Regions from separate parts of the Streptomyces sp. NPDC052496 genome, predicted to be linked through region 2. Evidence: riboswitches for the same ligand, from Rfam matches in the RefSeq annotation. Region 2 holds a riboswitch; the other holds the start of a gene.

Region 1 (10,748 bases), on a different contig from region 2:
TCGAAGACCAGCACGCCGTCCGCGCGGCTCAGCGCGGAGCCGCCGTGCTCCTCCCGTACGTAGATCCCGCCGAGCCCGAGCCCGGCGGCCTTGCGCAGCACGTCCACGGGGAAGTGCTTGTCCTGGTCCCAGGCCACGGCGTGCGGCGCGATGTGCTCCTGCGCGAAGTCCAGCGTGGTCTCGACGATGGCGAGCTGGTCGGCGGTGAGCGAGGTCAGCGAGGCAGCCGTGGTGGTGGTCATGACGCTCATCGCGCTCAGCCCATCGTCGGGAGGGTGAAGCTCGCGCCCTCCTTGACCCCGGAGGGCCAGCGCGAGGTGACGGTCTTCGTACGGGTGTAGAAGCGGACCGCGTCCGGGCCGTGCTGGTTCAGGTCGCCGAAGCCGGACCGCTTCCAGCCGCCGAAGGTGTGGTACGCGACCGGCACCGGGATCGGCACGTTCACGCCGATCATGCCGGTGTTCACCCGGCGGCTGAAGTCCCGCGCGGTGTCACCGTCGCGGGTGAAGAGCGACACGCCGTTGCCGTACGGGTGCTCCGTGGGCAGCCGCAGCGCCTCCTCGTAGTCCGCCGCCCGGACCACCGACAGGACCGGGCCGAAGATCTCCTCCTGGTAGATCCGCATGTCCGGGGTGACCCGGTCGAAGAGCGAGGCGCCCGCGAAGAAGCCGCCCTCGTGTCCCGGCAGGACGAAGTCCCGGCCGTCCACGAGGAGTTCCGCGCCCTCGGCGACGCCCAGGTCCACGTACGCCCGGACCCGGTCCAGCGCGTCCCGGCCGACCAGCGGCCCGAAGTCGGCGTGCGGATCGTCCGAACGGCCGATGCGCAGCCTGCCGACCCGCTCCGTCAGCCGCGCCACCAGCGCGTCCGCGGTCTCCTCGCCCACCGGTACGGCGACCGAGACCGCCATGCAGCGCTCACCCGCCGACCCGTAACCGGCGCCGACCAGCGCATCCACCGCCTGGTCCAGGTCCGCGTCCGGCATCACGATCAGGTGGTTCTTGGCGCCGCCGAAGCACTGGGCGCGCTTGCCGTGCGCGGCGGCGGTCGCGTAGATGTGCGCGGCGACGGGCGTGGAGCCGACGAAGCCGAGCGCCTCGACGCGCGGGTCCTCCAGCAGCGTGTCCACCGACTCCTTGCCGCCGTGCACGACGTTGAGGACGCCCGGCGGCAGCCCCGCCTCCAGGAACAGCTCGGCCAGCCGCAGCGGCACCGAAGGCGCCCGCTCGGACGGCTTCAGGATGAACGCGTTGCCGCAGGCGATGGCCGGCGCGGCCTTCCACAGCGGAATCATCGCCGGGAAGTTGAACGGGGTGATCCCGGCCACCACACCGACCGGGCGGCGCAGCGAGTGCACGTCGATGCCGGTCCCGGCGTTGTCGGTGAACTCGCCCTTGAGCAGGTGCGGGATCCCGGCCGCGAACTCCACCACCTCCAGCCCGCGCTGGAGGTCGCCGTGCGCGTCCGCGACGGTCTTGCCGTGCTCGCCGGACAGCAGCCGGGCCAGCGCGTCCCGCTCGCCCTCGACCAGGCGCAGGAAGTTCAGCAGCACCCGGGCGCGCCGCTGCGGGTTCCACTCGCCCCACTCCGGCTGGGCCGCCGCGGCGTCGGCGATCGCCGCCTCCGTCTCGGCCCGGTCCGCGAGCGGGACGCGGGCCTGCACGGTGCCGGTGTTGGGGTCGTACACGTCGCCGTGCGCACCCGAGGTTCCCGGTGTGGGCTTGCCGCCGATGAAATGGGTCAGTTCTCGGACCATGGAGGGCCTGCTCTCGTCAGGTGAGATCCGGGGATGGCACGGCCGGGCCCACGGCCGGCGCGGGGGCGCGCGGACCGTGACGGGGCCGTGGGACGCGGAAGGCGTGGCAGTGTCAGCGCGCGGGCGGTGCCGCGGGCCGGGCCGGATCACCTGGGCTGTGGGTACGCACCGATGCCATGCGTGTCTGCTCCATCCTCGTGGACAACACGGAAAGAACACCCACGGCCGGTATCCTGGCTTCCGGATCACCGCGCGCCGCCCGCCTTCCCGACGCAGCTGCGTCAGTGGCGTGTTGCTCGGCGTCGCACTCCCCGGTCACAGTGGCGGGACCACGCCGGATTCGCACCGGCTTCCCTGCACCGCGGGCCTACGTCACGAACATATAGTTGGGCGTCCTAGTAAGTCCAGGGGGCCTGGCGGCGGGACCGGTGGGATCGGCGGAAGCCGGTGGGTCGGGCGGATCGGCAGGATCGGTGGGCTCGGTGGGTTCGACGGACTTGGTGGGCCGTCACCCTTCCCGTACGGGATACGGCACGAACGTACTGCTGTTCTCGTCGATGGCCGGCGCCCGGCCGAGCGGCGGCACGGCACGCTGCGGGCAGGCGAGGCGTTCGCAGACCCGGCAGCCCATGCCGATGGGCGTGGCCGCCGCGGCGTTGTCCAGGTCCAGGCCGTCGGAGTAGACCAGCCGGGACGCGTGCCGGATCTCGCAGCCGAGGCCGATGGCGAAGGTCTTGCCGGGATCGCCCCAGCCGCCCCGGTGCCGGGTGACGGTGCGGGCCGTCCACAGGTAGCGGCGGCCGTCGGGCATGGCGGCGATCTGTACGTGGATGCGGCTGGGCGCGGTGAACGCCTCGTAGACGTTCCACAGGGGGCAGGTGCCGCCGGCGCGGGAGAAGTGGAAGCCGGTGGCGGACTGCCGTTTGGACATGTTCCCGGCCCGGTCGACGCGGACGAAGGAGAACGGAACCCCGCGCCGGCGCGGGCGTTGCAGGGTGCTCAGCCGGTGGCACACCGTCTCGTAGCCGAGGCCGAAGCGGTCGGTCAGCCGCTCGATGTCGTAGCGCAGCTCCTCGGCCGCGGCGTGGAACGGGCCGTACGGCAGCACCAGCGCCGCCGCGAAGTAGTTCGCGACACCGATCCGGGCCAGCGACCAGGCCGTCGTGCCCTCCTCGAAGTCCTCCGACGCGAGCCGCGACAGCTCGTCACCGGCCTCCAGCAGCGCCAGCTGGGTGGCCGTGCGAAAGGCGCGCTGCCCGGGCCGCAGCCCGGCCGACAGGCGCAGCACCCGGGCGGCCGGGTCGTAGTGGTGCAGCGGCCCGTCGGGCGTGTCGACGAGGCGTACGCCGTGCCGCTCGGTGAGGCGGGCGGACAGGGCGCGCTGCACCTCGCCGGGGCGGATGCCGAGCTCGGCGGCGAGTTCCTCGGCCGCGGTGTCGGCTTCGTGCAGGTAGTTCTGGCGCCGGTAGAAGAACTCGCGGATCTCCTCGTGCGGCGACAGCGGCACGGCCGGGTCGGCGCTGCCGCCGTCCCGGCCCTCCGCCAGCTCCGCCAGCCGCTCGGTCAGCGCCTGGTTGCGCCGCCCCAGGCCGAGCAGGACGGACGCCACCGCGGGCTGCCGCGCGGCGAGTTCCGACAGGTGGTGGGGGAGACCCGGCCGGCGGCCAGCTCGTCGGCCAGGGCCTCGCGCAGGTCGGCGAGGGTCCGGCTGGTGTCGCGCTCGGAGAAGAAGCCGGGGTCCACCCCGAACGTCTCGGTCAGCCGCAGCAGTACGGGCACGGTCAGCGGCCGGGAGTCGTGCTCCATCTGGTTCAGGTAACTGGGTGAGATGGCCAGCACGCGGGCCAGCGCTGCCTGGCTGAACCCGCGCTCCTCCCGCAGCCGCCGCAGCCGCGCCCCGGCGTAGACCTTGCTCACGGTGCCCCCTCGGTCGCTGCTGCCGTCACCCCGCAGACCCTAACCGCCGTGCGGCTGCCACGGGCCTTCGCAACCTTGGCAATTCGGCTGCCGAAGAGGGGCAGGACTTGGCAACGGGCCACGGTTGATGGCACCGAGTGCCACTGCCAGAGTCGGCAGTGCGGCGGCCCCCGGCATCATTGCTCACCGCGCCATCGGGACGTCCGGGGGCCGCACGCCAGCAGATGACGGGCACAGGTATGGCACGCGGTGCCGAAGATTCGCACCCTTCGCCGGCCACCCGTCCAACAGTCACGCAGCAGCCGCGAGCGAACACCCGGGAGATGGTCATGGCACAGGCAGGTACCAAGACGGCCGAGGAACTGGCCCGGCAGTGGGCGACCGACCCACGATGGCAGGGCACCACCCGTACGCACAGCGCAGCCGACGTGGTGCGGCTGTCCGGCAGCGTCCGCGAGGAACACACCCTGGCCCGCCGCGGCGCCGAACGCCTGTGGCGCCAGTTGCACGAGCGGGACTACCTCCACGCCCTCGGCGCGCTCACCGGCGGCCAGGCCGTGCAGCAGGTCAAGGCCGGGCTCCAGGCCGTCTACCTCTCGGGCTGGCAGGTCGCCGCCGACGCCAACCAGGCCGGCCACACCTACCCCGACCAGAGCCTGTACCCGGCCAACTCGGTGCCCCAGGTGGTGCGCCGCATCAACAACGCGCTGCTGCGCGCCGACCAGATCGCCACCGCCGAAGGCGCGGGCGACACCACCGACTGGCTGGTCCCGGTCGTCGCCGACGCCGAGGCCGGTTTCGGTGGCCCGCTCAACGCCTTCGAGCTGACCAAGGCCATGATCGAGGCGGGCGCGGCCGGTATCCACTACGAGGACCAGCTCGCCTCGGAGAAGAAGTGCGGCCACCTCGGCGGCAAGGTGCTGGTGCCCACCTCCCAGCACATCCGCACGCTGGGCGCGGCCCGCCTGGCCGCCGACATCGCCGACGTGCCCACCGTCATCGTCGCCCGTACCGACGCCCTCGCCGCCAACCTGCTGACCAGCGACGTCGACGAGGCCGACGCCCGTTTCTGCACCGGCGGGCGCACCGCCGAGGGCTTCTACCGCGTCGAGAACGGCATGGCCCCGGCGATCGCCCGCGGCCTGGCGTACGCCCCGTACGCGGACCTGCTGTGGATGGAGACCGGCACCCCCGACCTGGCCCAGGCCCGCGAGTTCGCCGAGGCGATCCACGCCCGGTACCCCGACCAGCTGCTGGCCTACAACTGCTCGCCGTCCTTCAACTGGAAGGCGGCGCTGGACGACGACCAGATCGCCAAGTTCCAGCGCGAGCTGGGCGCGATGGGCTACCGCTTCCAGTTCATCACCCTGGCCGGCTTCCACTCCCTCAACCACGGCATGTTCGACCTCGCCCGCGGCTACGCCGAACACGGCATGACCGCCTACGTCGACCTCCAGGAACGCGAGTTCGCCGCCCAAGAGCACGGCTTCACCGCCGTCAAGCACCAGCGCGAGGTCGGCACCGGTTACTTCGACCTGGTCGCGTCCGCCGTCCACCCCGCCTCCGAGACGACCGCGCTGCGCGGCTCGACCGAAGAGGAGCAGTTCCACTAGGAACGCCCGCAGACCCGGGCGTGCCCGTGCGGCCCTTCACGGGCGCGCCGCGCTCGTCGGCCCGGGGCCCGCAGGACTGAGTACGACATCCGACGGGGCGTGAGTACGTGCACCGATGCCGCGGCGCCCCGGCGCGGGCACGCTGGCGATCATGAACACGCCGGCTCCTTCGACCGCCCCCGCCCCCGCCCCCGCCCCCGCCGAGCTGCCGCAAGGCGACCCGTTCGCGCCCTCCACCACGGCGCTGCGGGTGTTCGCCGGTATCGGCCTGCCGCTGGCCGCCGTCGCGTACGTCCTCTACATGATCATCGTGCTGCACCAGGCGTACAGCGGTGACGGCGCGAGCGGGCCGCTGGCGGGCGTCGCGGACGCGGCGCTGGCCCTGTCTCCTGTCGCGGGCCTGATCGCGCTCTGCGTGCCGGCCGCCGCGATGAGCTGCTCGGCCCGGCGCAACACCGTGTGGCTCCAGTACGCCCTGCTGGTCGCGGGCCCGGTGCTGGCGGCCGTCGACTTCTCCTGACGGCCGCTCGCCGGCAGCCGTACGGGAACGCCGTGACGGCCCCTCCGGCCGGCACCGTGCGCCGGTCGAAGGGGCCGTCCGCCGCGGATCACCCGCGGGTCACTCCGGTACGAGCACCACCTTGAGCGCCGAGTACGGCGTCCCGGGCGCCGCGGCCAGCGCCGCGAAGGCCTCCTCGTGCCGCTCCAGCGGGAAGCGGTGGGTCACCAGCCGCTCCAGCGGCAGCCACCGGGCCAGTTCGATCGCCTTCGGGAACAGCCGGCTGTTGTAGTCACCGGCCCCGATGATCTGCAGGCCGCGCTGGAGGATCTCCAGCGGCCGCACGGTCGCCGACGCCTTGCTGTGGTAGCCCATGATCACCACGCGGCCGCGGTCCGCCGCGTACCCCAGACTCTGCTCCAGCAGATTGCCGACCGTGTCGACGACCACGTCACCGCGCCGCTCCAGCCCGGCCTCGTCCGGCGTGTGCACGCTGACCCGGCCGTCCCCGTCCTGCGCGAACACCGTGCGGCACAGCTCCTGCCGGTACGGGTCCGGCTCGATCAGCAGTACCCGCGCGCCGTAGTGCCGGGCCGCCATCGCGCAGACCACGCCCACCGGGCCGCCGCCGACGATCACCGCGGTCTCGCCGGCCGTCAGCCGGCCCGCCTCGATGTTGTTCAGCGCGCACGCCAGCGGCTCCACGACCACCGCGCGGTCGAAGTCCATGCCCTCGGGCATGGCGTGGATGAACCGCTCGGGCAGCCGGATGTACTCGGCGAACGCGCCGTCCAGGTCGAGCCCGACCTCCGTACCGGCCTTGTTGACGCAGAAGTCCCAGTGCCCGCGCAGGCAGGACGGGCAGCTGCCGCAGTACAGCGTCGGGTTGATGATCACACGGTCGCCCGGCTTGTGCGCGGTCACCGCCGACCCCACCGCGTCCACGGTGCCGACCGCCTCGTGCCCCATCACCACACCCGGCTCGGCGGGGAACTTGCCCACCAGCACACTGCGGTCGGTGCCGCAGATACCGGTCTGCACGACCCGCACCACCACGTCGGTGGGTGCCGTGGCAGCCGGCTTCGGGTGGTCGACCAGCGACACGGTGCGCCCCTCGTCGAGGATCAGGGCCTTCACTTGGTTCCTCCTGCCGTGGTGGGGACGGCGCCGGGGATGTCCCACCGGATGGCGCCGAGCAGTTCCTTGTGCAGCTGCGGGGTGGCCGCCGCGATGCACGACTTCTGGTTCATCGGGTCCAGGTCGAGCAGCTGGGTGGAGCCCAGGTCGTCGCCGTACGCGTCGGTGATGGTGACGCCGCTGCGCTGGGCGAGGTAGACCGCGGCGGCGATGTCGTACGGGAACAGGTGCAGGATCGAGCCGCGCCCGGCCTCCAGGAAGGCGGCCTCGGTCGCCGGGTGGTCGCGCAGTACGCGGTTGCCGATGTCCACGTACGCGTCGAGCTGGCCGGTGATGATGCGCGAGATCGAGAACGTGGCGCTGTTGAACACGAAGACGCCGCCGGTGTTGGCGGACCGGTCCACCAGGTGCGCGTAGGCCGCCGTCATGAGGTGCATGGGGTGGCCGTTGAACTCGATCGACCAGAACATCTTCGCCGGGTCGGTGGTGCGGCTCAGCCGGGGCAGCGGGTGCGGGAAGCCGCCGTGCGTCAGCCCCTCCTCGTCGTCACCGTAGATCCACGCACCCGACTTGATCTCCAGCAGGTGTGCCGCGGTCACGTCGTCCAGCGTCGGCGCTGCCTTCGCCAGCGGGGCCGCGGCGATCGAGACCATGCCCATCTCCAGCCCGGCCGAGGTGGGCCTGGTGCCGTCGATGGGGTCCACGACCAGCACGTACCGCGGATCGGGCGCCAGCTCGACCAGCGAGCCGTCCTCGGTGTAGACCGCGAGCGGCACCTCCGCGTGCTCGCGCAGGTAGGCCAGTACGGCCCGCTCGGCCACCTCGTCCACGTCGAACTGCGCGTCGCCGCCGGGGGAGTCGCCGTGCACCTGCCGGGCCAGGCCCCGGTCGGCGTAGGTCATCAGCTCGGCCCTGACGTGCCGGCCCAGGCCGGTCAGCAGCTTCTTCATCGGTGTCATGCGGCCAGCTCCGCGCGGAAGAGGTTCTCCAGGCGGTCGCACAGCAGCTCGGCCTGGTCGAGGGTGAGGATCAGCGGCGGCCGGATCTTGAGCACGTTGCCGTAGCCGTAGCGGGAGGTGCGCAGGATCAGGCCGTGCTGCCCGGCCGCGCTCGCCAGGTGGTTGGTCAGCTTGACGGCGGGCTTGCCGTCGGGGTGCGCGATCTCGAATCCGATCATGAGGCCGACGCCGCGGACGTCGGCGATGGCCGGGTAGCGGGTCTGCATGTCCGCGAGCCGGCCGAGGATGTGGTTGCCGGTGGCCCGGACGTTGGCCAGGAACTCCGGCTGCCGGACGATGTCCAGGGTGACGTTGGCCGCCGAGGCCGCCAGCAGGTTGGCACCGTAGGTGAAGGAGTGGTGGTTGGCCGGCAGGCCCGCCAGCCGCTCGTTGGTCAGGATCGCCGCGACCTGCGCGCCCGAGCCGCCGAGGCCCTTGGCGGTGGTGATGGCGTCCGGCTCCACGTCGAAGTGCTGCGCCGCGAACATCCGGCCCGTACGGCCGATGCCGGTCTGGATCTCGTCGAAGATCAGTACGATGTCGTGCTCGTCGCAGAAGGCCCGCAGCTTCTGGAAGTAACCGTCCGGCGGGACGATGTTGCCGCCGTTGCCGGAGATCGGCTCCACGATGATGGCGGCGACCTGCCCGGTGCTCGCGTACTCCAAAAAGTCCTCGATGCGGTCCACGCACATCATTCCGCAAGTGCCCTGCTGCTGCCCGTAGAAGCAGCGGAAGCAGTACGGGTCCGGCACCTGGAGGGTGCGCGGGAACAGTGACGGGAACGGCTCCTTGCGGAAGGCGTTGCCGGACATCGAGGTCATCATCATGGTCTGGCCGAGGTGGCTGCGGAACAGGGAGATGACCTCCGAGCGCCCCGTGGCGTGCTGCGCCATCTTGATGGCGCCCTCGTTGGCGGTGGAGCCGCCGGAGACCTTCGGGTGCACCTTGGTCAGGTTCTCGGGGGAGACCTCCACCAGCCGGCGCACCAGGCCGTTGATGGGATCGCTCTGTACGGAGGAGGTCAGGTGGGTGAAGACGTCCAGCTGGTCCTTCATCGCCTCGATGACCGCCGGGTGGGAGTACCCCAGGCTGAGGTTGAAGGTGGCGGAGGCACAGTCGAGGTATTCGTTGCCGTCCTCGTCGTAAAGGTAGACCCCCTCGCCGCGCACCATCTTCTGGGCGCTGACGGGGTAATACAGCAGATCACGTACGTTGGTGGCGTCCATGAACATTTCTCCTCGAAGAAGACATGCTGTTGCCAGGTAGGGATGACGGGAAGCACTGGCACGCCGACCGGGCCCCTGGGGGCGCCACACGGGCGGGCCTGGAGGCCGGCCGGTGGCGGTACGAGGAAAGGGCGTGCTCTCCGGTGGGCGGGCCCGGGCGCCTCGGGGAGGTCGGGAGACCGGACACCCCGGCCGGGCTCTTCAACTTCTGAGCTCTTCAACTTCTGACGCGAACGACACTAACAGCCGGAGTGTTCGTTTTTCTTGATCACCTGTGAATCGGCTGGAATCCATCAGGCGGGCGTTCGCGCGGCGGTGGCGAGGGTGTCCTGGTGAGGCGCGCGAGCTGGGAAGACGCGGGGAAGTCGGGGAGGAGGCCGGGCCGGCCGGGCGGTGGCGGAGTTCTGTCGCCAGGGCCGGACGGGCCTTCGACAAGGCTCTAAGGGGCGGCGTACGGACGACCGGGCCGTTCGTTTCAGACCCTTACGCAAAATTCAAACATTATTGATGAGAACTTGATCGGAGGTCCGTCTGGCGCGGCCGGGCCCCGTGCGGCACACGGCAAGGCGCCGGGGCGGGGGTGTCAGGTCCCCCGCCCCGGCGCCGGTCCACAGGGCGCGCCCCGGGTGTCGCGGCCCGGCGCTCAGCCGGCCGTCACCGCTTCAGTGCCGGTCCAGCGCCGGCCGCAGCTCCGCGAGTGAGGTGAAGAGGTGGCCGCGCATTCCCAGGGCCTCCGCCGCCCGTACGTTGGCCTCCCGGTCGTCGACGAACAGGATGTGCTCCGGCGGCAGGCCGAACGCCGTGCTGCACCACGTATACGCGTCGGGCTCCGGCTTGGCGTGCCCGATACGGCAGGAGAAGGCCAGCACCGAGAAGTGCTTCAGCCACTCCTCGTTCTCCTCGTAATGCGCCGCCAATTCCTCCGGAATGTTCGAGAGCAGCCCGATGGTGGTGCCGCCGTCCGCCAGTCCCGCGACGAAATCCACCATGGCGTCGTCGATCCGGCTCCAGCTCGCCACGTCGGCGGCGATGAGTTCCGCGACGCGTTCCTCGTCGAAGTGCGTTCCGAGCGCGGCGGCGACCTTCCGCCAATAGTGCGCACCGTTCTGGTCGCCCCGGTCGTACGGCTGCCGCAGTCCCCAGTAGCTCTCCCAGAAGGCGGCGCCGGGCAGGCCGGCCGTCCGCTCCAGCCGGGCGCAGGCGGCGGGGGACTGCTGCCGGGCGATCACGCCGAACAGGTCGAAGAGCACCGCGGTCATGCCATCACCTCGAAGCGTCATCACATAAGGTGCGTGTGAGTACACACTCGGCGTGCGCGGATGTCAACCGCCGACTGCCCGGCCGGGCCGGAAGCCCAGTGCGCGGAAGGCAGGCAACTCGCAGCCGACGTGTTGATGTGCTACATCAGCGGCATGAATGTCTCCGAACGCCACCGGTTCATCCTGGCCCTGCTGGCCGAGCGCAACCGGGCCTCCGTGGCCGAACTCGCCCGCTCCACCAAGACGTCGGAGATGACCATCCGCCGGGACCTGGAGCTGCTGGAGTCCCGGGGCGCCCTGCGCCGGGTGCACGGCGGTGCCGTGACCGCCCTGCTCAGCGGGG
Region 2 (10,748 bases):
GCTCCGGCACGCAGACCGGAGCCGGCTTCAGGGCCGCCGGTGCTCCGAGGAGGGCGGCGGCGGGAGGAAGGGCAGGTGGACGGGCCGGTCGTGCAGCGCCGCGCCCAGGCCCAGGAGGCAGCCCGCGGACCCGGTGGCCAGGTCCATCGACAGCCGCATCATCTGATCGCCGGGGAAGGCCAGGTGCTTCTGGTAGGGCATGGCGTACCAGCTCAGGTAGGAGATCTGGGCGGCCAGCGCACCGTCGAGGTCGGGAGCCGGCGTGGTGGTCCGCGCGAGGTGCAAAACGCATCCGGCACGGCCGCGGAAGAGTCCGGGCTGTACGTAGAAGCGGGACATCGCGGCGGGCAGGACGGCGGTGCGCGCCTGCTCGAACTCCTCGTCCGCGCGGTGCCTGAGGTACTCGTCGAGGACCGTGGCGATGCCGACGCTGCCGCCGCCGAGGTACGGCATGGTCCGCCAGCCCTCGTCCACGACCAGCGCGCCGTCCTTGTCCCGTACGCAGCGCGCCAGGTCGCGACGGAGCGCCTCGGCCGCGAGGTCGAGCAGCCCGGGGTCGCCGGTGGACTCGTACAGCCGCAGGAACAGCAGCGCGGGTCCGGTGGCGCCGCGCAGCAGGCCGGCCCGCTTGCCGCAGGCGTCGAGCCGGTCGGCGGCGTGTCCGGCGGCCTCCAGGGCGCGTTCGCGCAGTTCCCGTTCGCCGCGGGTGCGGGCCAGGTCGTCGAGTGCCAGGCCGAGGCCGGCCAGGCCGCCGTTCAGGTCGGGGGCGAGGCGGTGCCACTTCTCGGCGAGGACCTGTTCCAGCAGGTCCGTGGCGCGGTCCTGGTGGCCCAGCCGGTCCAGCACCCAGGCGACGCCGGACAGCCCGTCGTAGAACCCCAGCGGGGAGCCGGGCGGGGGCGGGGCCGTCTGCCGGAGCAGCCACTCCTCGCCTTCCTCGTACCGCCCGGCGCCGGTCTCGGCGAGCGCGTGCAGCACGCCGGCGGCGCCGTGCGCGATCCCCAGGCCGCCGCCGTCCGAGAACTGGGCGATGTCGCCGGGGAAGAGCCGGTCGGTGCGTTCGGGGGTGGCCGAGGCGAGGATGCCGCGGACGATCGAGTCGCGGCTGTGCGGCCAGTCGGCGGGCTCGGCCGGGAGGTAGGGCGCGGGTCCGGTGCGCCGCTTCTGGGGCGCGGGCTTCGTCCCGTCGTCCGCGGTGGTCGCGTCCGGCGGCCCCTGGATCACCTCGACCGCCCCGGCCAGGAATTCCGCGGGTACGTCCGGGAATTCGTGCGCCACGACCTCGGCGAGGTGCGCGGCCTTGTCCCGGTCGATCACCAGCAGCGAGGTCATCGGCAGGAACAGGGCGATCCGCAGGCAGGCCAGCGCGTAGCGGTCCACGTCGGCGCCGGACCGGTCGGCCGGCGCCATGAAGCCCGGGTGGGCCAGGGTCTGGCGCAGCTTCGCGCCGTCCACCGCCGCCGCCTCGAAGTCCAGCAGCCGTACGCCGCGTTCGTCGAAATCGACCATGATGTTGAACATGTGCAGGTCGTTGAAGACGACGCCGTGGCGGTGCAGGACGGCGACCGCTTCCTCGACCGCCGCGTGGACGTCCAGCGCCCAGCGGGTGTACTCGGCGAGCCGCTGCGGGCTCGGGGAGGCCGTCGTCAGCGGGTGCCGCTCGGCGAAGAAGGCGTTGAGGGTGCGCCCCTCCAGGAAGTCCATGACCAGGAAGCGGTGGTCGTCCAGGAGGAACCAGTCCCGCACCTCCGGCGCCACGCCGCTCCCGGACAGCTTCTCCAGGGCGGCCCGTTCACGCTCCAGGCGGGTCACCGCGTCGGCGCCGTCGGCGGCCAGGCCGGCGTGCGGACGCGCCTCCTTGAGCACCACCTTGTCGCCGGTGCGCCGGTCGCGCCCCAGGTAGACGCCGCCGCCGTTGGAGAAGTGCAGTGCCGACTCGATCTGGTACGGCAGGTCAGTGACGGTGGTGGAGTTGCGGGCGGCGAGCTGCGGGGCCAGGAAGTCCGGCAGCGTCACCCACTCCGGCGGCTGGAAGCGCGGCTCGCGCCGGTCGGGCACCAGCTTGCCCTCGGGGTTCTCGATCGCCCCGACGAGGCTGCCGTGCTCGTCGACGCAGAAGCGCCGCGCGAAGCCGCCGTAGCGTACGTACAGCGGCCCGTTCTGCCACCGCAGGTCGGTGAGGATGTACGGGCCGGCCTGGCCGTCCAGCAGCGCGCCCAGCTCGCGCAGCACGGTGTGCAGCTGCCGCTCGTCCGACGGGTAGATGGTGGCGAACTTGCCGCTCCCGCCGCGGTCGGCGTACTTGGAGTTGCGCATGTGCATCGGGCGCGGCCCGGGCACGAACTTGAACGGGATCAGCCGGTCGACGCAGTAGTCCCACACCTGGGAGGCGGTCTTCTCGGCGTTCTCCGTACAGGCGGAGACGTGGATCTTCCAGCCCTGCGCGGGCAGTTCGGGCCGCGGCTGTCCGTCGGCGTCGACGGGGTTCACGTGGAGCCAGTCCCCGGAGAGGAAACACCGCCACCCTTCGGGGACTGCGCGCTGGGCCGCTTCGTAGAGAGGGCCACTGCCGGACGCGGTTCCGTTCCCGGCGGACAGACGGTCCGGTGTCTCGTAGAAGATTCTGTCGGCGAGACAGTACACCTCGTACCGCTTGTCCATCGTCTCCCCCCTCGGCGGCGTGGCATCGAGATTTCCACGCCGCCGCGGGCCGTTAACAGTCCCAGATGTCACGAGGTGACCGTGAGAAGTTCACGGGTTACTGACGGTACGTACCGGTGGGCGCGGGCCTCGCACCCGTACCGCCCAGAGGGAGGGCGCGCCGCCCCCGGTGGCCGGAAGCCGCTCACTCCTCCGGCGGGAAGACCACCTCTCCCGTGGCGGCGAGCCGTACGGTGATCGCCTCGACGGGGCAGCCCTCGGCCGCCGCCAGCACGTCGTCGCACGCGTCGCACTCGGGATGTACGGGGTGCGACTGGCGCGCCGTGTCCAGCTCGAAGCCGTCGGGGGCGGTGGCCACGCACAGGCCGGAGCCGATGCACACGCTCCGGTCGACCTCGACGTGCCAGCGGCCGGGCGCCCCGGCCCGCTCGTCCTTGCCGCTCGTGCCGTTCACGCGGTCCTCCCCTCACCCTTCCGCCGGCAGGTGAATCATCTTGTGCTCCAGGTACTCCCCGAAGCCCTCGGGCCCGAACTCCCGCCCGATGCCGGAGTTCTTGTAGCCGCCGAACGGGCCGAGCATGTCGATGCTGAAGGTGTTCACGGAGTACGTGCCGGTGCGCACCCGCCGCGCCACGTCGATGCCGTGCTCGGTGTCCGCGGTCCACACCGAGCCGGACAGCCCGTAGTCGGAGTCGTTGGCGATCCGGACGGCCTCCTCCTCGCCCTCGTACGGCAGCAGGCAGATCACCGGACCGAAGATCTCCTCGCGGGCGATGCGCATGGCGCTGGACACCTCGCCGAACAGGGTCGGCTCGACGTACCAGCCGGTCTCCAGCCCCTCCGGCCGCCCGCCGCCGGTCAGGATCTTGGCGCCCTCGCGCTGCCCGAGCGCGACGTAGTCCAGCGAACGCTGCTGCTGGCGCCGGGTGACCAGCGGACCGACCTCGGTGGCCGGGTCCAGCGGATCACCCACGCGCAGGGCGGACGCGGCGGCGGCGAGGCGTTCGGCGACCTCGTCGTAGCGCTCGCGCGGCGCCAGGATGCGCGACTGCGCGATGCACGCCTGCCCGTTGACCAGGTACGCGTACGGCACGATGCCCGCCACCGCCGCGTCCAGGTCGGCGTCCGGCAGGATGACGGCGGCCGACTTGCCGCCCAGTTCCAGCGTCACCCGCGTCAGGTTGCACGCCGCGACCTCCATGACGCGCTTGCCCGCCGCGACCGACCCGGTGAACGCCACCTTGTCCACGTCCGGGTGCCCGACCAGGTACTCGCTCACCTCGCGGTCCGCCGGGAGGATGGACAGCACCCCCGGGGGCAGCCCGGCCCCGCTCGCGATGTCCGCGAGCAGATAGGCGTCCAGCGGTGTCTCGGGCGACACCTTGAGCACCACCGAGCACCCGGCCAGCAGCGCCGGCGCCAGCTTGGCCGCCGCGGTGAACTGCGGCACGTTCCACGGCACCACGGCCGCCACCACACCGGCCGGCTCGCGCCGCACCAGCAGCGGCCCGAGCACACCGGCCCGGCGCTCCTCGAACGGGAAGTCCCGGGCGACGGTGAGCGCCGCGTCCCACGCCAGCACGGAGGCCAGCGCCTGCACCATCACACCCGAGGTGTACGGGGTGCCGTTCTCGGTGCTGATGACCCTGGCGATCTCCTCGCTGCGCGCGGCGAAGGCGTCCTTGATGCGCGTGACCACCGCGATCCGTTCGGTGAGCGGCGCGTCCGCCCACACCCCGGAGTCGAAGGAGGCGCGGGCCGCGGAGACGGCCCGGTCCACGTCGGTGCGCGAGGCGTGCGGCACCCGGCCGACGACCTGCTCGGTGTGCGGCGAGACCACCTCGATGGTGCCGCCGCCGGCCGGGTCGGCGAACTCGCCGCCTATGTAGAGCTGTTCGTACTCGACGAGTGCGCTCATGGCTGCCGCCTCCTGCGGGTCGACCGGTGGGTGATCACGCACCTGGAGCGGTACGCAGATTTTCTGACGCCGCATCAGGACTGATACCAGTTCTAGTTATGCTGGGCAATGCTCGGTACGGGGGCGCGGCGCGTCCGCGCGGAGGCGGAGGTGCGGCGGATGACGGCAGCGGCCCGGACCGGAACGGCGGCGGGCGGACCCCGGGTGACCGACCACCGGGGCGGCGTGTGGTCGATCGCCGTCCCCATACCGGACAACCCGCTCGGCCACACCCTCGTCCACCTCCTGGAGACCGGCCGCGGCCCGGTCCTGGTGGACACCGGGTGGGACGACCCGGACGCCTGGGACACCCTGACCGCCGGGATCGCCGCCTGCGGCTTCGAGGTCACCGACCTGTACGGCGTCCTCCTCACCCACCACCACCCCGACCACCACGGCCTCTCCGCCCGCGTACGGGAGGCGTCCGGCGCGTGGCTCGCCATGCACGCCGCGGACACCGCCGTCGTACGCCGCACCCGCGAGGCCGAACCCGGCCGGTGGCTGGACTACCTGATCGCCAAGCTGACCGCGGCCGGGGCACCCGACAGTCACCTGGCACCGCTGCGCCTGGCCCGCGCCCGCGGACAGGTGCGCGAGCTCCCCGGGCTGCGCGCCGCGCTGCCCGACCGGGAGATCACCCCCGACGCGCTCCTCGACCTGCCCGGCCGCAGGCTGCGCGCCGTCTGGACACCCGGCCACACGCCCGGCCACGTGTGCCTGCACCTGGAGGAGGAGCATCCGGCGCGGCGGCCCGGCCACGGCCGGCTCTTCTCCGGCGACCACCTGCTGCCGGGCATCAGCCCGCACATCGGGCTGTACGAGGACCCGGGCGACACGGCGGTCACCGACCCCCTCGGTGACTACCTGGCCTCCCTGGAACGCGTCGCCCGGCTCGCGCCCGCCGAGGTGCTCCCCGCCCACCAGCACGCCTTCGCCGACGCGCCCGGCCGGGTACGCGAGCTCCTCGCCCACCACGAGGAGCGGCTGGCCGGCCTGCGCGCGCTGCTGGCCGTGCCCCGCACGCCGTGGCAGCTCGCCGAGGCCATGGAGTGGAACCGGCCGTGGGAGCGGATTCCGTACGGGTCGCGGAACATCGCCGTCTCGGAGGCGGAGGCGCATCTGCGGCGGCTGGTGCGGCTGGGGCTGGCGGAGGCGGTGCCGGGGCCGGAGCCGGTGACGTACCGGGCGGTGTGAGGAGCGGGCGGCAGGCGGAGCGGGGGGAGCGCCGGGTGGCGGGCCCGTGCCCGGGTCTCCCCCGGCCCGCCGGTTAAGGTGTGCGAGACAATTTCATCCTGTGCCCGATCGGGGGAAGCCGGTGGAAATCCGGCGCTGACCCGCAACCGTGATCCGGGACGTACGGCACCGCCGCACCGGCCGCCGCCGGGACCGTGAGAAGATCCCGCGCACCGGCCGTCCGCGCCGGGCCCCGTACGCCCGGTGAGCCGGAGCACCCGCTGGGGCACGACCAAGGCTCCCGCCACCGGCAGGCCGCGCCTCCTCGCGCGGACGGCCGGTGCGCGGCACCGTCGAGGTATGCGGAGCTGAGCCCGGTGCCACCGCGGCCGGTCACCGACCGGCGGGCGGCGGGGCGTCCGAGTGCGGCTGCGCACCCACCGCAGCACCCACACCGGCCCACCGCGGACCCACCGCAGCGAACTGACCCGAGAGGCACCGACCCGATGGCCACCACGGCTTCCCAGGCTTCCCCGGCCCCCAGGGCTTCCACGGCCCCCACCCTCGCCGCCCTGGCGCGGCGCGCCGCCGCGGCGCTGGCCGGGGCCGCCGTGCTGTGCGCGGCCGGTGCCCCGGTGGCGGCCGCCGACTCCCCCGCGCCCGCCGCCAAGGCGTCGAAGCTGCCCGACGGGCTGTACGGCACCAAGGACCCGCAGTACGACGGCGTGTGGCGGCAGTCGCTCGCCCTCCTCGCGCAGCGCACCGTCGGGGTGCGTCCGTCGGTGGCGGGCGTCGACTGGCTCGCCGGACAGCAGTGCGCGGACGGCGCCTTCAGCGCGTACCGCGCCGAACCGGCGAAGGCCTGCGACGACAAGACGATGCGGGACACCAACCAGACGGGTGCCGCGGTCCAGGCGCTGGCCGCGCTCGGCGGGCACGACGACGCCGTACAGAAGGCCGTGAAGTGGCTGAAGTCGGTACAGAACGACGACGGCGGCTGGCCCTCGATGAGCGGCTCGCCCAGCGACGCCAACTCCACCTCCGTGGTGATCGGCGCGCTCCAGGCCGCGGGTCAGAAGCCGGAGTCCGTCAAGAAGGGCGACAAGTCCCCGTACGACGCGCTGGTCTCCTTCCAGCTGGGCTGTGACGCGAAGGAGGGGGAGCGCGGCGCGTTCGCCTTCCAGCCCAAGGACGGCAAGCTGGCCCCGAACGCGGACGCCACGGCCGCCGCCGTGCTCGGCGGGCTGGGCAAGGGCTTCGTGGTGGACCCGGCGGGCAAGGACGTCGACGAGCCGGTCGAGCCCCTGAAGTGCGCCGGGGGCGAGGACCCGAAGCGGAACCCGCAGCAGGCCTCCGAAGGCGGCGCGGCCTACCTGGTCGCGCAGCTCGGCGCGGGCGGGCAGCACCTGAAGTCCGCGATGCCCGGCGCCGGGGACCAGCCGGACGTCGGCAACACCGCCGATGCCGTCGTGGCACTCGCCGCGGGCGGGCACGGTGCCGCCGCGCAAAAGCCGTTGCAGTGGCTTCAGAAGAACTCCGCGAACTGGGCCAAGGAGGCCGGACCGGCCGCGTACGCGCAGCTGGTGCTGGCCGCGCACGCCGCGGGCGCCGACCCGCGCGCCTTCGGCGGCGCCGACCTGGTCGCGCAGCTGAACGCCACCGGCCCCAAGCCGGCCGGCAGCTCCGCGCCGTCCGCCGCGCCCGAGAAGGACGCCAAGGACCAGGACGAGCAGGGCTCCGGCGCGTGGTGGGTCTTCGGCGTCGTGTTCGTCGCGTGCGTGGGCATCGGGTTCCTGATCAGCGGCCGCCGGAAGAAGAACGGCCTCTGATGCGACGCCCGCCGCTGCCCCGCTCCCGCTCCGCGCGCCTCCTCGGCGCCCTGGCCCTGGCCGGTACGGTCACCGGCCTGGGCGCGGCGCCCGCCCAGGCGCAGGAGTACCGCTACTGGTCGTTCTGGGACGGGCCCGCCGCCGGCGCCCCGGCCTCCGGGGACGGCGGCTGGTCGTACGCGACCGAGGGCCCGGCCACCAGCCGCCCCCGGGACGGCGCCGTGGCGGGCTTCCGCTTCACCGTCGGCGCCGACTCGAAGGCGGCCGGCAAGCCGCGCCGTGCCGCGGACTTCGACGCGATCTGCGGCACGACCCCCGCCCAGGACGGCAGGAAGCGCGTCGGCCTGGTCCTCGACTTCGGCACGAAGGCGGAGGCACCGGCCGGGGAGAATCCGCCGCCGGTCCGTACGGAGTGCGCGCGGCTGCCCGAGGACGGGACGGTCGGTGACGCGCTGGCCGCCGTCGCGGGGCCGCTGCGGTACGACACGAACGCGCTGCTGTGCGCCATCGCCGGATATCCGAAGGCGGGGTGCGCGGAGAAGGCGGGGCCGGGGGCCGGGAGCGGCTCCGGTTCACCGGAGCCCGGGGCTTCCGACGGCGCCTCCGCCTCGGGCGAGGAGGCGGACGACGACGCGGGCGGCCCCTCCGCCGGACTGATCGGTGGCCTCGCCGTCGTGGCCGTCCTGGGCGCGGCGGCCGGGTGGCAGGCCCGCCGGCGCCGCCGGTGAGCGCCCGCGTCCCCCGCGCCACCCGCTCCACCGCGCTGCACGCGGGCGCCTGGTGGCTGTGGGCGCTGGGCCTGGCCACCGCGGCGTCCCGGACGACCAATCCGCTGCTGCTGGGTCTGCTGGTCGGTGTCGCCGGGTACGTCGTCGCGGCGCGCCGCACGGACGCGCCGTGGGCCCGCTCGTACGGCGCGTTCCTCAAGCTCGGGCTGCTGGTCATCGGCATCCGGCTGGTCTTCGCGTTCTTCCTCGGCTCGCCGATCCCGGGGACGCACACCCTGGTCACGCTGCCGGAAGTGCCGCTGCCCGAGTGGGCGCGCGGGGTGCGTATCGGCGGCCGGGTCACCGCGGAAGGCATGCTGTTCGCGTTCTACGACGGGCTGAAGCTGGGCACCCTGCTGATCTGCGTCGGCGCCGCCAACGCGCTGGCCAGCCCGGCGCGGTTGCTGAAGTCGCTGCCGGGCGCCCTGTACGAGGCGGGCGTCGCGGTCGTGGTCGCGATGACCTTCGCCCCCAACCTCGTCGCCGACGTACAGCGGCTGCGCGCCGCGCGCCGACTGCGCGGCCGCCCGGACCGCGGCGTCAAGGCGCTGCTCCAGGTCGGGCTGCCGGTCCTGGAGGGCGCGCTGGAGCGTTCGGTGTCGCTGGCGGCGGCGATGGACGCGCGCGGCTACGGCCGTACGGCGCAGGTACCGCCCGCCGTACGGCACACCACCACCGCGCTCACCCTCGGCGGCCTGCTCGGCGTCTGCGCCGGTACGTACGGGCTGCTGGCCGACACGGGGGCGGCGTACGGCCTGCCGGTGCTGGCCGCCGGGCTCGTCGCGGCCCTCGGCGGGCTGTGGCTGGGCGGCCGCCGGTCCGTACGCAGCCGCTACCGTCCCGACCGCTGGGGCGTGCGCGCCTGGCTCGTGTCGGGCTCCGGCATCGCGGTGGCCGCCCTGATGATCTGGGCGAACTCCGCCGACCCGGCCGCCCTGCACCCGCCCGCCGTCCCGCTCACCGCCCCCGTCCTCCCGCTGTGGCCCGCGGCCGGCGTCCTGGTGGGCCTGCTCCCGGCGTTCGTCGCGCCACTGCCGCCGCACCCGAAGGAGTCCGACCAGTGATCCGCTTCGACCAGGTGTCGGTCACCTACGGGGACGCGGCGGAACCCGCCGTCCAGGGCGTCGACCTGACCGTCCCGGAGGGCGAACTGTGCCTGCTCGTCGGCCCGTCCGGCGTCGGCAAGTCCACCGTCCTGAACGCCGTGTGCGGCCTCGTACCGCACTTCACCGGCGGCACCCTGCGCGGCCGCGTCACCGTGGCCGGCCGCGACACCCGCACCCACAAGCCGCGCGAACTGGCCGACGTGGTCGGCACCGTCGGCCAGGACCCGCTCGCCCACTTCGTCACCGACACCGTCGAGGACGAACTCGCCTACGGCATGGAGTCGCTGGGCCTGGCCCCGGACGTCATGCGGCGCCGCGTCGAGGAGACCCTGGACCTCCTCGGCCTCGCCGACCTGCGCGACCGCGCCATCACCACGCTCTCCGGCGGCCAGCAGCAGCGCGTCGCCATCGGCTCGGTGCTCACCACCCACCCCAAGGCGCTGGTCCTGGACGAGCCGACGTCCGCCCTCGACCCGGCCGCCGCCGAAGAGGTGCTCGCCGTGCTGCAACGCCTGGTGCACGACCTCGGCACGACGGTCCTGCTGGCGGAACACCGGCTGGAGCGCGTCGTGCAGTACGCGGACCAGGTCATCCTGCTGCCCGCGCCCGGCGCGCCCCCGGTCGTCGGCGCGCCCGCCGACATCATGGCCGTCTCCCCCGTCCACCCGCCGGTGGTGGCCCTGGGCCGGCTCGCCCACTGGTCACCGCTGCCGCTGTCCGTACGCGACGCCCGCCGCAAGGCGACATCGCTGCGGGAGCGGCTGGCGGGGGTGGAGCCGGGGGGCACGGGTGCCGGGGGGTCCTCGGGTGCCGGGGGGTCCTCGGGTGCTGTGGCACCCGTGGATGCCGGTGGTGCCGGGGATGCCGGAGCGGCGACCGCTCCCCGTAAGCGTTCGGGCTGGTGGCGCCGCCGCGACAGCCGTACCGGGAGCGACGCGCGTGGCGGTGGTGCCGGTACGGGGACGGGCGCGGCGTCCGCGCCGGAGCCCACACCGCTTCCGGCCGCCTCCGGCGCCCAGCCCGCCGCCGAGGCCGTGGGCCTCTCCGTACGGCGCGGCCGGACCGACGCCCTGCACCGCGTCGGCCTGACCGTACGCGCCGGTGAGACGGTCGCCCTCATGGGCCGCAACGGCGCGGGCAAGTCCACCCTGCTCACCACCCTCGTCGGCATGCACGAGCCCGCGGCGGGCTCGGTGCGCGTCGGCGGCGCGGTTCCGCACCGCACCGCGCCGCGTACGCTGCTGCGGCACGTCGG

Evidence for each region. A riboswitch is a leader RNA that binds a small molecule or an ion and turns the genes downstream of it on or off. The one in region 2 is predicted to bind cobalamin.
Region 1: linked by a shared signal. The riboswitch ahead of AB0L45_RS23225 (CoA-acylating methylmalonate-semialdehyde dehydrogenase) and the one ahead of AB0L45_RS31880 (prenyltransferase/squalene oxidase repeat-containing protein) in region 2 are both predicted to bind cobalamin.

What each region holds. Positions count from the first base shown of each region.
Region 1 covers NZ_JBFAUH010000017.1:140,970-151,717, reverse strand. The annotation lists gene AB0L45_RS23230 (acyl-CoA dehydrogenase family protein) at 1-242, opposite strand, end outside; gene AB0L45_RS23225 (CoA-acylating methylmalonate-semialdehyde dehydrogenase) at 257-1,756, opposite strand; cobalamin riboswitch at 1,962-2,142, opposite strand; partial or broken gene AB0L45_RS23220 (short-chain fatty acyl-CoA regulator family protein) at 2,265-3,673, opposite strand; gene aceA (isocitrate lyase) at 4,003-5,286, shown strand; gene AB0L45_RS23210 (hypothetical protein) at 5,438-5,806, shown strand; gene AB0L45_RS23205 (alcohol dehydrogenase catalytic domain-containing protein) at 5,906-6,922, opposite strand; gene AB0L45_RS23200 (inositol monophosphatase family protein) at 6,919-7,881, opposite strand; gene AB0L45_RS23195 (aspartate aminotransferase family protein) at 7,878-9,146, opposite strand; gene AB0L45_RS23190 (HAD family phosphatase) at 9,809-10,405, opposite strand; gene AB0L45_RS23185 (DeoR/GlpR family DNA-binding transcription regulator) at 10,559-10,748, shown strand, end outside.
Region 2 covers NZ_JBFAUH010000029.1:40,853-51,600, forward strand. The annotation lists gene lanKC (class III lanthionine synthetase LanKC) at 28-2,661, opposite strand; gene AB0L45_RS31865 (ferredoxin) at 2,846-3,115, opposite strand; gene AB0L45_RS31870 (aldehyde dehydrogenase) at 3,128-4,579, opposite strand; gene AB0L45_RS31875 (MBL fold metallo-hydrolase) at 4,739-5,812, shown strand; cobalamin riboswitch at 5,894-6,092, shown strand; gene AB0L45_RS31880 (prenyltransferase/squalene oxidase repeat-containing protein) at 6,298-7,620, shown strand; gene AB0L45_RS31885 (SCO2322 family protein) at 7,620-8,348, shown strand; gene AB0L45_RS31890 (CbiQ family ECF transporter T component) at 8,321-9,451, shown strand; gene AB0L45_RS31895 (ATP-binding cassette domain-containing protein) at 9,448-10,748, shown strand, end outside.